3 regions of the Sporosarcina sp. USHLN248 genome follow, and region 1 is predicted to be linked to each of the others. Evidence: riboswitches for the same ligand, from Rfam matches in the RefSeq annotation. Region 1 holds a riboswitch; each other region holds the start of a gene.
What was found. A riboswitch is a leader RNA that binds a small molecule or an ion and turns the genes downstream of it on or off. The one in region 1 is predicted to bind cobalamin.
Positions count from the first base shown of each region.

Region 2: linked by a shared signal. The riboswitch ahead of WFH04_RS07935 (hypothetical protein) and the one ahead of WFH04_RS13745 (ABC transporter substrate-binding protein) in region 1 are both predicted to bind cobalamin.
Region 3: linked by a shared signal. The riboswitch ahead of WFH04_RS07915 (ribonucleoside-diphosphate reductase subunit alpha) and the one ahead of WFH04_RS13745 (ABC transporter substrate-binding protein) in region 1 are both predicted to bind cobalamin.

Region 1 is NZ_JBBCZC010000035.1:31,077-35,638, reverse strand. It holds gene WFH04_RS13765 (CHY zinc finger protein) at 1-129, shown strand, start outside; gene WFH04_RS13760 (NUDIX hydrolase) at 143-586, shown strand; gene WFH04_RS13755 (class I SAM-dependent methyltransferase) at 590-1,186, opposite strand; gene WFH04_RS13750 (DUF2207 domain-containing protein) at 1,254-2,936, opposite strand; cobalamin riboswitch at 3,177-3,378, shown strand; gene WFH04_RS13745 (ABC transporter substrate-binding protein) at 3,529-4,524, shown strand; gene WFH04_RS13740 (FecCD family ABC transporter permease) at 4,487-4,562, shown strand, end outside.
Region 2 is NZ_JBBCZC010000015.1:32,939-37,500, reverse strand. It holds gene mdh (malate dehydrogenase) at 1-199, shown strand, start outside; gene WFH04_RS07940 (methyl-accepting chemotaxis protein) at 817-2,919, shown strand; cobalamin riboswitch at 2,971-3,146, shown strand; gene WFH04_RS07935 (hypothetical protein) at 3,300-3,932, shown strand; gene argS (arginine--tRNA ligase) at 3,976-4,562, opposite strand, start outside.
Region 3 is NZ_JBBCZC010000015.1:25,634-30,195, forward strand. It holds gene WFH04_RS07905 (ribonucleotide-diphosphate reductase subunit beta) at 1-571, opposite strand, end outside; gene WFH04_RS07910 (flavodoxin) at 517-966, opposite strand; gene WFH04_RS07915 (ribonucleoside-diphosphate reductase subunit alpha) at 951-3,173, opposite strand; cobalamin riboswitch at 3,350-3,530, opposite strand; gene WFH04_RS07920 (PH domain-containing protein) at 3,677-4,042, shown strand; gene WFH04_RS07925 (erythromycin esterase family protein) at 4,126-4,562, opposite strand, start outside.

The sequences.
Region 1 (4,562 bases):
TTGTGCGGTATATGCAAGCATGAAATGACGATTGAAGAATATAAAAACTCCCAGTACAAATGCCCTTCATGCCATGCGGAATTCAATCCGGGATGCGGGCTGCATTGGGAGCTTTATTTTGAAAAATAGGAGGTGTCACTACATGCATCCTCGAGCTACCGCTTTAGGAATCATCATTAAAGAAGACGATATCCTTTTAGAGGAGAAAATAGGGAAACACTCACAAGGAAATGGTTATTATTATCGTCCGATCGGTGGGACGATTGAGTTTGGCGAGACGTCCGACGAGACATTAATAAGAGAATTCCGCGAAGAAATAGGTGCCGAAATCAGTATTATTCGATATATAGCATGTCTCGAAAATATATTTACAATAGAGGGCAATATTGGACATGAAATTACTCAAATCTATTTAGTGGAGCTTGTAGATAAAAAACTTTATGAGAATGCAACCTTTGCAGTAAAAGAACAAACTAAAGTAACGACTGCAAAGTGGATATATAAGGAAGATCTATTTTCAGGCCAAAAGAGCATTTATCCTAATGGCATTGTCAATTTGTTAAAAGGCATATTTTATAAGAGTTAAGAATCACTTCATACAGGTGCATATGAACATCGATGCATCCTTCTTCATAAAAATATTTTTCCCATGATGGAATGTTTTAATATCAATTGAAGTAAAGCCAACTTCAGCCAACACTTTCTCCAATTCATCATGCAAAAAGCCGTTATGGACTTTCGGGTGGCTTATTTTATCGTTTTTATCAAAATCAATAATGATTAGCTTGCCCCCATCGTTCAATACTTCGAATAGTTCATGTAAAATTTTCTTCGTCTCCGGTATATGAAGAAGAACTAATGATAGTAAAACGATGTCTGCCTTCAGCCCAGGATTCCCTATCGTAAAATCGGAAGAAAGCACTTTCGCATTCGTAATTCCTTTATTGGATATTTTAGCATCCGCAACCTCTAGCATTTGCTCTGATGAATCAACCAATAAAACAGAATCAACCAAATCCGCAACTTCAAGCCCAATTAGGCCAGTGCCGCTCCCATAGTCTATTAAAGATTTTGATGCACGATCGCTCAGCTCCGATCTTACTTCCTTGATGATCACTTTAGACAACTCGATTCTTTCTTCTGTATCGTATTTTTTTGCCATTTGTTCAAAAACGTTACTTTCCATTTTGCACTCTCCTACCTAGCGGAATAGACCGGACTTCATATGCCCGGCACCGCTCTTATAGATTAAGTTAAAACGCACCAGATCCTCCACCGCCGCCTCCGACGCCACCACCTCCAGATGAAATCGAAGTGGAACTTCCACTTGAAGAAGGAGAGGCATCGTTATTGGCTGTTGCAAATGTTTGCGTCATGAACATAGGATTATAGGCAGCATAATAATGATCATTTTTACGATCTGAACGCTGTTCGGCTCGTTCAAATTCGTTGTATAGCTTTTCTAACTTACCATCTTTCACACCGATTCCATAAATATATGCTCGGTATTTATCGTCGACAGGCAACCTCTCCCACTCTTCCGCGCTCACTTGCTCAAAGTGTTTTCTAAATCGTTTCCATTCTTCCTTTATTTGTAAACCTTTCAAATTTCGAGGTTTGTAAAAGAATGCAATACACAGCCCAACGAGCGCTAGTCCAATCAAAATTGCCATAGAGAGATATACTTCATAGCGTCCCAACTGCACAATGACCGGAATAAGCGCAATGCTTAATAAACCCGCTGACCAGCGTAACCCAATTTTCTCTTCATATAGTTGAGCATCTTTCACTTCCTGTAAAATTGCAGTTTTCCAAGTATGAAGTGTATTACTATACGATTCATGATTTTCTTCGTTTTTCGTATACGTCTTCAAATCCTCAAGCGTAAATTGTTCACCATCTCCAACTTCGTTAAACAATAAATCGATTAGTGCTGCTTCATGATTATTGACACCAGATGTATGTAGAAGTCCAAAAGACTCGTCTGTTACTTGTTTCACATAGCCTTTTCTAATTAAATCCAATAACGAAGCAGACATCACCTCAGGTCCAAGCCCAGAAGGGTGAGTATAATAAATCGTCGCCGGCATTGATAACGTTTCTTTCGGAATGAAACCGTCCTCCATTAACGAGTGCACCATTTCTCGATTATCTTTCCTCTTCATAACCATGTACACAAGCAGTCCGAATAAAAAGGCAACAAAAGCTATTATTGAGTAGCTACCGACTTTCCCCATACTTTTCTGCGCCGTTAGAAACGCAGTCCGATCTTCTTCAATTTTCTCCTTATCCGCCTTCAACGCATCACGGATTGTTCCCTTTTCTGCATTTATACTTGAAAATAGAGAAGGCTCATAAATGACTCGGATATCGCCGTTCGTACTGTCCGGAACTTTACCGAAGTCAAAAACGACAACTCCATCTGCTTCAAGGACGCCCTTTCCATAAGCAGCGTCATACCCAAGATAATCTACATCCATTGCTTTCGCGGGTGGATGCACAGATATTTTCAGTTTACCGTAATCCGTTTCATTTCTTTTATCAAAAAATGGCCAATAAAATTGCGCTCCATCTTCATACTTCTCTACACCATTTCCAATTTGATAATGCAGCTCAAAGCGTACAGTTTCATTTTTCCCTGATCGATAAACTTTATAAAGCTGCCCCTTTTTTTCAACCTTCAATAATTTACCGTTTTCATAGGCTTCAAAACGATCAATGGAAGATCCTTTTTTCGGGCTAATCTCACGGGAAATCCCATTAAATTTTCCATCAAAATCATACGTATGCTTTTCAACGACATCCACATGTCCATTTTCTTTTAGGTAGACATCAATTTGAACATCGGAAATTTCGAATTCAACAGCATTTGCTGTAACCGGAATTACTAAAAGAACTATGAAAGCCAATATCGAAATAAAATTACTCCATCTCATTGCATTCACCTCTTCTTACTTTTATTTTACGGAATAAGCAAAGTGAAAGTTTCATATTTGAAGAATGCCCATCCTATCGTATATAAGTAAACCTTATTCGGCCGCCTTTCTCCAAATCGGTTTATTACGTTTTCATGATGCGTTTAAAGAAGAAACACATTATTCGCATTAATACTATATCAATATAAAGTTTACAAACCATTCTCACTTCTATATACTTGGCATGAGCTAAAACGTTAAAAAAGAATAGTAGAAATAGGTTTTTCAAACCGTTGCTATAAAACTGTTTGAGACTAAGAGGGAAGTTGGTGAGAATCCAACACGAACCCGTCACTGTAATCGTCGAGGAACGTCCCATTTATCCACTGCGCTAATAGCGTGGGAAGGAGGGACCATCCGTTGAACCGTAAGTCAGGAGACCTGCCTATTTCGATTATCGGCTTCCTCGGGATATAGGAATGCTTGAAATATCGGTTTTGCCGTCCTTTTGGATTTGATGACAGCCGTTCTTATTTTCATGCGCTTTCCCCCGAGGAAAAGCGCTTTTTTGACGTTCACCAACAAAAGGAGGACTATAATTTTGCAAAACATGATGAAACGTTGGGGACTATTCAGCCTAATCTTTGTCTTATCCATGGCCATTTTGGCTGGATGCGGATCAGAATCGGCAAACCCTGCGAAGCAATCGGGCCAAGAAGGTCAATTAACTGAAACGGATAAAACTCAAGAGACAAATAAAGATGAGGCACTTTTCCCTGTCACATTTACCGATGATGCTGGACGTGAAGTGACCATCGAGGAAGAACCTGAAACGCTCATCTCGATCCAGACGAGCAACACAGAAATTTTATACGCCCTTGGTGTAGGGGATCGTCTCATCGGCGTATCCGATTACTGCAACTACCCTCAAGAAGCGCTGGAAGTACAGAAAGTCGGCGGACAAGATATGGATGCCGAGTTAATCATGACACTTTTGCCGGATGTCGTGTTTGCTACAAAATATCATTTTGATAACCATGAAAACATCCTGAAACAATATGAAGATGCGGGCATTAAAGTTGTCGTTACAGGCAGCGCCACTTCATTCGACGATGCCTACAACACGATGAAAATGCTTGCAACTGCTACAGGCACGGAAGACAAAGCAGATGAAATTATTCAAGATATGAAAGATCGCCGTGCTGCAATTGAAGAAAAAGCAAAAGAGATTACAAATCCCAAAAAAGTTTGGGTTGAAGTTTCACCCGAACCGGATATCTTTACGACTGGAACGAATACATTCATGCATGAAATGCTTCAAACCATTCATGCTGTAAACGCCGCGGAAGCACATGAGGGTTGGGTGAAATTGACCGAAGAAGAAATTGTGGCCCTTAATCCGGACGTCATCATTACAACATATGGCTACTATGTAGAGAATCCTGCAGATGGCGTATTGGCCCGTGATGGATGGCAGGAAGTCAATGCTGTAAAAAATGGACAAGTGTTTGACGTTGATAGTGATACGGTTACACGTCCAGGTCCACGCCTAATTGAAGGAGTCGAGCAGCTTGCGAAACTTATTTATCCGGAAGTTTTTGGGGAATAAAATTACCTATCTTTATATCGCAAGTATCGGGGTTGTAC
Region 2 (4,562 bases), on a different contig from region 1:
CAAGAAGCGCATTTTGCCATCCATTGCTTATTTGGAAGGTGAATATGGCTATCACGATATTTATTTAGGCGTGCCTACCGTTTTAGGCGGCAATGGCATTGAAAGCGTGATTGAATTGCCATTATTGGAAGAAGAGAAAAAGGCGCTTGATAAGTCAGCGCAATCTGTACAGTTAGTGATCGATATTTGTAATCGATAATATTTGAAAAGCATCCCTTGAAAGGTGAATGGGATGCTTTTTTGCATGTCGAAAAAATTGAGAGGACTTAAATACTATAAATAGCATTATCTTAGGTATTTAGCTATGTTTTCGGTTATGAAAATGGTATAATTATCAGTAGATTAATAGTTTTTTATTGTTGATTTTTTATGAAGAAATGAGGATAAGGAAAGGTGATAATTGAAGCAATTTATCTCGCTGTTTTTAGGTACATATGCCGTAGGATGACGGTAATTTTTCTTAACTAACAGTCACGCGCCTTTGAGTTAAGAAGTATCTGATTTTGCATTGCTTTCCGCGCGTGTCAGAAGTAGTTATGCGCAATTTTTACGTAGTATGCGTTTCTATGATGCATTATGCGTTTTTAAGCAGTTTTCTGCGCTCATAATTCCCTTTATGAATTTGTGGAAGTGAGTAGAGTTGAAGCGCACATATCATTGAGACGATCGACGTATAAAAGCTCTGATGTGTAAAATAGGGCATTTCGATAAGAGCATGCTGCTCGTACGTCGTGTAAAAGTCGGATTTAGATCCATTCATTTCTATGTTGCATTGATTTTGTGATGATTAGAATTGTTTTGTAGGAGGATACTGAATTGAAGAAACAGAGAAGTATTGCTTGGAAATTGTCGGGGCTGATTATCGGTCTATTTTTGATCCTTTTTATCGCCTATACATTTACGACAAGCTCTATTATTCATAAGGAGAGCTCAAATGACGCTGAAGAATTTGCAATTGAAAATACTAATTTTTATGCGAAAGAAATAAGTAATAGATTTAGTCAAACGAATCAAATTTTGAATACTACGAAGCGTATTTTTGAAACACTGCAAGCCGATGGAAAATTGACAACTGAAGAAGTTTTAGATGTCATAGAAAACAATCTCGCATCGAATGAAGATGCAATGGGTGTGGCAGCGATTTTGGAAAAGGGTTCCATTCCAATTGACGATGATGCCGATAAAGGGTTATTTGATGATGAAGACCGTTTCATTCCTTACTTATACAAAGATGGCGATGGAATTACAATAGAAGCAGTAAGAGGATATGAGACGGAAGGAGACGGTGACTGGTATCAAGTGCCTAAAAGCTCAAAACGAGCTGTGCTGACTGAGCCGTATTCGTATGATGCAGGCGGTCAGACGATATCGATGACGACGATTTCAGTACCGTTAATTGATAAGAATGGTCAGTTTTTCGGTGTATTGACGACAGATTTGTCGGTTGAATTCTTAACTGACTTAGTCTCATCCATTGCACCGGAAGGCGGTTACGCTACTATCTTGACGGATAATGGTGAAATAACAGCGAATAGTTTAACAGAGGATTTGAATGGCACGGATTTGCGTAGTCTATTGGACTGGGATGCAATGAAATCGAAGCTTGACGAAGGGCAAGTAGGTTCGTTATATGCCGAATCGGATAACTTGGACGAAATGGCGTTTAATGTTCTTGCACCGATCATGTTAGAAGGAATCGATGAAACGTGGACAGTGCAAACATCTATTAAAAAGTCGAAAATAATGGAAACCTTTAATTATGTCCTTCTCATGACAGTGATTTTTGGTATTGTAATGGTAATTTTAATGGCGGCTGTAACGGCTTGGTATATTTTCAAACAGATGAGACCACTCTCAATGCTGCAAACATCGATTGAACAAGCGGCTGCAGGGGATATGACACATTATGTCGATGAAAGCAAGGTAGGCAATGATGAAATCGGTGCTGTCACACTTGCGTATAATAATATGCTGCGCCAAACGAACGAGGCGATTCATGCAGTTCGTGAGTCATCGATCGAATTGAATGATTCCACGACAAGGGTACATCAAGCGTTTGAAGAAGTTGTCGCTTCCAGTGAAGAGGTTTCATTGGCGACGAACGAAATCGCACAAGGTGCTTCGAAGCAGTCTGAGGATACGGAAGAGACTGGGCGTAGAATGGCCGATTTAGCTGAGCAGATCAATGCATTATCCACTCTTTCAGAAAATATGAAAGAGCTTTCGAATCAAACGGTTGCTTCAACTGAAACGGGTATGTCTGAAGTAGAGAATTTGCGTGAACACAATAGTTCGATGAATGAAATGAATGAAAAAGTTCGTCAGCAAATGGATGCATTGGCATCGAAAATTAGTTCAATCGATCAAGTCATTGCTTCCATCCACGATATTACTGCACAGACGAATTTGTTGGCGCTGAATGCAAGCATTGAAGCGGCGCGTGCCGGTGAGCATGGGAAAGGGTTTGCGGTTGTTGCCGAGGAAGTTCGCAAATTGGCGGAGCAGTCGAGAATAGAAACTGAAGTGATTCAAAAAACTGTACAGGAAATTTTAGAAGAATCTCAACAAACTGTACAAGTCGTTGCTTCTAACTTAGCATTGATGGAAGGTCAAAACGAATCGGTCTCAAGCACGGAAGCTTCCTTTGCACGCAATGCTGAATTGACGGAGCGAATGAGTGAAGCAATTGCAGAGTTTTCGTCAGAGCTTGCTGAAATGCTATCACATCGAGATCAAGCACTTCTTTCGATTCAAAGTGTGTCTGCAGTATCTGAAGAGACTGCGGCTTCCGCAGAGCAAGTGAGCGCATCTTCCGCAACACAGCAAAGCGAGCTTGAACGTGTTGCAGAATCTACAAATCGAATGAAACAAATCGCAGGTGAATTGCGCGAAATCGTAGGTCGTTTCCAACTATCTTAAGTTCTAGGATTGCATTGCGGTCAATTGATGGTAAAATGAAGTAAAAGAATACGAATATGAACGATAGAGCGGTACCGAAATCGGTTTAATAGGGAATCCGGAAATCCGGAGCTGTCCCCGCAACTGTAATCGCCGACTTCCCCCTAAATGCCACTGTCAAAAGACGGGAAGGCAGGGAGGAAGGATGAAGCGAAAGCCAGGAGACCTGCCGTCTATCGTTGAAGCGACACTTTCTTCGGGGGTTGAGAGGGGGGAGCGAACGGATTTTTCGGCATGGCATTTTTTCGGCCGATTCCGTTTAGTTTCCTACGAACAATATGAGCGATCTGCTCCACCCGATTGGTGGAACAGATCGCTTTTTAGTGGGAGGAGACAATGTGATGAGACTGCACACCGCGGAAGAATTCAGTTCAATGCTCTATATGGATTATGTTGGAGAGGCTCCATTGCAAAAGGCGATGATGGCAATGAATAGTAATTTCAGTCGGCTTTATATAGACATTTTCCATCTTGATGTTTTCGCCTTTCTATCGAATGAGTTGCCGTTGAAAGGGGTCTGCATTCCTGACTTGTTTATGCGGCAAGTGGAAGCGGATGGATCATTTTTTATATTTGATTTAAGACAGATTAAGGAGGTTATGGGGTTTTCGTTACCAGATGTTTATGATGAAAAAGAAATCGGTGCATTTCACGAGAAGTATGATGCCTGCGTACAGCACCCTATAATCCGAAAAGTTGAAGTATCTGCCGTCAGCCTTATGAAACATCTTTTGCAATGCCAAATAGCTTCAGGTGGGCCAGCATTCTTTTATCGGGACAGCGCGAATCGATTATGTGGAAATCAATGCAAGGAGACTTTGCGTTTTCCGGAGCAGCATTGGTTGAATGGAAGTTTCAAACAACGAATATTGCCACGCCGAATATCGCTGCGAGAGGAAGACTTGCTGCGTGATCATTTGAATGCTTGGAGATTAGGCATTCAAATGACAAAATGCAGCTGGGAAAGAACTTAATACGCCACCGTGGGTAAAATCAAGTTCTATTCCCTATAATGAATTACATCTCTTTTGGTGCTTTCATCCCTAAAAGGCGTAATGATTCCTGTAGGACAGTAGCAACGCTTTGAACAAGTGCGATTCTATAATTTTTTAACGGCAAGTCGGAAAGGATATGGACGTTTCCGTAAAATGAATTGAATGATTGTGAAAGGTCAATTGCATATTTAGCTACGATGGAAGGATCCAAATCTTCTGCTGCCCGTTTCACGACAGACGGAAAAGCATATAGTAGCTTGAAAATCGCCCATTCATAGTCATTCACTTGTTCAACTGTAAACGGTCCGGTAATACCAGCCTTGCGCAAAATGGAATTTGCCCTTGCATGCGTATATTGAATGTAAGGTCCGGTTTCTCCTTCGGTTTGAAGCATGCTGCTTAAGTTGAATTCGATGTCATGCTTGCGATGCTGTTTCAAATCGCTAAAAATAATTGCGCCGACGCCAACTGCTTGTGCAACTTCGTTTTTATTGAACAGTGTAGGATTTTTTTCAGCAATTGTATGCTCAGCAAGCGAAATTGCTTCCGACAGAACTTCTTCTAACAGAACGATCTTTCCTTTCCGGGTCGACATCTTTTTTCCGTCCT
Region 3 (4,562 bases), on a different contig from region 1:
ATGTTGTGTAGATCATTGCCTTCAGCACTGTTTCAATCGTTGGATTTTCTGCAAATTCGTTGTAAATATCCACAATCCGCTCATTCCGTTTCATAAGCACTTCATCGGTACGTCCCATTTCAAAAGAAGCTGTCTGCTTGTCCAACGTCGTGACCGACGATAAGACGTATGCATAACTATGGTTATGCTCGCTCTCCTGGTCGGCGATTGTCGCCATAATCGATTTGACGGATGGATCCGTTGCAAAGTCTGCAATTTTCATCGCAATAACGGTTTGCGGACCGTCCAACGTTGCAAGCAAACCAATGATTTTCAGAAACGCTTCTTGTTCACCTTTCGATAAATTCGGGAATTGCTTAACATCTTGTGTCATATCCACTTCATTTGCCGTCCAGAAAAGTGCACGGATGCGCTGGCGCAGTGTATAGAAATGCGGATGCGCCAAGTCATTCCAGTTTAAAATGCCGCTTGCCTTTCCTCCGAAAATTGCCGTTGATTTGTTTGGATGTGCTGGATTCAGCACTTTAACGCGTGTAAGTGTTTCCAATGTTGCACTACTCCTTTCGACCATTCAATGACTGTTTGCTCCTGTGAACCGCGCGGACTTTGCTCGATTTTGAGCGGTGCAATGGCAGAATGATAAAACCACGCCAATTTGACTGCCGCATTACAAAAGAGATCATCTCCGCCAAATTGTGTATCGCCAGTTCCGAAGACATATACATGCTCCGGTTTGTAGCCAACGTCTGCGACGAAATCTTTCACTTCGTCAGGCGTCGCTCCCCGGTCCCAAGTAAAGCTGCCGATGATCATTGCATCAAACTGCCGAACATCCGGGACAGGGACCGTACCGATGCGATGTACTACTACATCTATTCCCCCTTGTAACAGCGTCTCCTCGATGATTTCCGCCACTTCCTCTGTATTGCCGCTCCAAGATGCATAAGCGATTAAGAATGGCACCATTCACACTCCTCTATATCCGAAGCGGTCGACCGCATGTAATAAGAAGTTTTCATGTTTGATTCCCATGCTTGTAAATGGAGGTCAAGCAACACAGAAGCCCGGATATTATTCGGAACATAAATATTAAATGAAATCGACTGATCAATATGTCGCTGCCTTGCTGCATTTTGCTTGATGGACCAGCGTTGATCGACTACATACGCGGATCTACGATAGACATCGTACGTATTATGATCTAAATCCGGGGCAATGACAGGAAGTCTATAATCTTTCTTTTCTTCATGATAGAACGGCTTGAAAATCGGATCGATCGAAGCAGTCGAGCCAGCAATGACCGATGTTGAACTATTCGGGGCAACCGCCATTACGTAGCCGTTGCGCATACCGTTTGTTGCGACATCGACTCGCAGTTCACGCCACTGCATCGAATCATAGCCCCTCCGCTCAAAGTATGTTCCCGTTTGCCAGTCGGATCCTTCGAATAAAGGATATGCCCCTTTTTCCTTTGAAAGTTCCATTGAGGATTTGATTGTCAAATATGCGATCTTTTCATAAAGCTGATCCGCCAATTGTACTGCCTCTTCCGATTCCCATCGGATATTGTAAATTGCCAAAAGGTGATGCCAGCCGAATGTTCCAAGGCCGATGCCGCGATAATTCCCGTTTGTCCGTTGTGCCTGAAGCACCGGGATTTTATTCAGCTCGATGACGTTGTCCAACATCCGCACTTGAATTGGAATCAGCCTTTCTAAAACGCCTGCTGGAACCGCTTTTCCAAGATTGATAGAGGAGAGATTGCATACGACAAAGTCTCCCGCTTTCGATTTCGTAACGATGACATCATCTTCAAGCTTCACAGATTCAAACGTCGTTGCGCTCATGTTTTGAAGGATTTCTGAACATAAGTTACTTGAATAGACGATTCCTTCATGCTTATTCGGATTCATGCGGTTCACTTCATCGCGATAAAACATGAACGGCGTACCCGTTTCAAGCTGGCTGCGCATAATACGCTTCATGATTTCAATCGCGGGAACGGTTTCTTTTGTTAATTCCGGATGATTGACGCATTCCTCATACTTCTCACGGAATGAGCCGCTTCCTCGCTTTTCATCATAGTAATCTTCAAGAGAATAGCCCATCACTGTGCGCACTTCATGCGGATCAAACAAATGCCAGTCTCCCCTGCTTTTTACCTTCTCCATAAACAAATCAGGAAGGCAGACGCCTGTAAAGATGTCATGCGCACGCAATCTTTCATCTCCGTTGTTCAATTTCAAATCCAAAAAAGTATAAATGTCTCGATGCCACACATCCAAATAAACCGCGACTGCGCCTTGTCTTTGCCCCAATTGGTCAACGCTCACTGCCGTATTGTTCAATTGTTTAATCCAAGGTAAAACACCGCTCGATGCACCTTTAAAACCTCGAATCGCAGCTCCGCGAGAGCGTACTTTTCCCATATAAACCCCGATGCCACCACCATACTTGGATAAGTTCGCAACATCCGTGTTGCTGTTATAAATACCTAACAATGAATCATCAACCGTGTCGATGAAGCAGCTCGACAACTGGCCATGCGGCTTGCCCGCGTTCGCAAGCGTCGGTGTCGCAACAGTCATATATAAATTGCTCATCGCCCAATAAGCTTCCGCAATTTTGACATTCCGGTCGTCCGTTTCATTTTGCATTAGCGTCATCGCAATGACGAGCCAACGTTCCTGCGGCAATTCAACAGGACGCTTGTTATAGTCAACTGCTGCATAGCGGTCCATTAAAGTTTTCAAACCGATATATGTAAATAGCTTGTCCCTTTCCGGGTCGATCAATTTCCCAATAGCAGAAAGCTCCTCGCGCGTGTACTTCTCCAAAAGTTCGGGCGCATAAAGACCCTTTGCAACAAGATCTTCAACATGTGCAACAAAATCCGAATAAGGCTCGCGTCCACATAACTGCTTTATTTGTGTATACATTTCCCGCAAATAAAGCCTCGCTGCCACGAATGTCCAATAGCCAGAAACTTCATCAATATTGCTAAGTGCTTCCAAAATCATTGCTTTTGTCCACTCGGAATCACTGTGTCCCGGATTACGCTCTTTATAGCGTTCGCTAGCCTTTTCTAATAATGCAATTTTATCGTACCCAAACTCTTCCTGTAGCGCTGTCAGTCTCTCTTCAACTGCTGTTTTTCTCGTAAAAATGGTCATCTTTTGATTCTCCCTCCTAAAATGAAACGCAAAAAAGCGATGATGCCACCTCTTCGGCAGCGTCATCGCGCATAGATGTTGTGTAGGAAACAATTCGGGAAGCCCTCATTTACACTTTCATGAAAAATGAAAACAGCAAACCCGCTCGCTTCCACCTCTCAACCCCCGAAGAAAGTGTTGCTTGACGACGGACGGCAGGTCTCCTGGCTAACGCTTCATTCTCCCGTCTCCCTTCCCGCAATCACGATTGCAGTGGTTTTCAAGACGGTCGTCGGCGATTACAGTTGCGGGGACAGCTCCGGATTTCCGGATTCCCTTTTTAAACCGATAACGGTACCATTCCATCGTTCAATACTATATATTGTGTCTTATGTACATCTACTACCCTAACATGTTGTGGTTTAATCGTAAATAGGTAAAAAGATATTTTGAAAGTTTTTTAGCTTTTTCTATACTTTTGATCTTTCATATGTGATGATAAATAGAAAAAAGGAGAATTGCAAATGGCCGATTTAACAGCTATTACAGCTTGGACATTCACAGAAGAAGTACCCGTTCCAGATGACATCGCTGAATTACTTATTGAAGGTGAAGTTGCCGAAGTTGCATACAAAACAATTCGTGATGTTGCAGTTGTTACGAACAAAAGATTTATAATTGCGGACAAACAAGGACTTTCGGGCAAAAAAGTTGAAATCTATACGATACCTTTCAGCTCAATCATTATGTATTCAAGTGAAAATGCAGGAAAAATTGATTTGAATGCTGAAATTGAATTATGGACAAAAGCAGGCAAGCTTAAATTAAATTTGAATAAAAAAGTTGATATCCGTAAATTAGATAAAATCATCGCAAATGCAATCTTATAAAATCACCAACAATCCAATAAAAAAGGACACTCAAACTGGATTCCGTAAAGCTTTGATTCCACTGAATCCAGTTTGAATACTTTTTACAAAGGCTCCAACGCATTCGTCCTATCCATGAACATAAACCCGTCGTAACGGCTGCCAACCCTTGACGATACATAGTTCCCATACGCTTCAAACTCCGGGTTATAGACAACTCCGATAGCGCGATGGCCAATCCATTCATTGAATAAATGACGGTTTTCCTCTGTAAACAAGATAACTTGATCCTTAGGATTCGCTGCATGCATCTGCCCTTCCCATGAGTTGAATTTGGCGGGTGGAACGTTCATTTTTTGATGAGGCTCCCCCCAGCCTTCGCCAGCAATGACGCATCCTTCATACGTTCCGAAGCCGATGGCAAATGTGTCCTTCCTTCCATACTTTTCGCGGATGAGCTGCCCGACATTAATCATTTTATGGTCGGCCATCGAAGTTTCCGAAGCATCGCCGACATGAGTATTGTGCTCCCAAATGATGA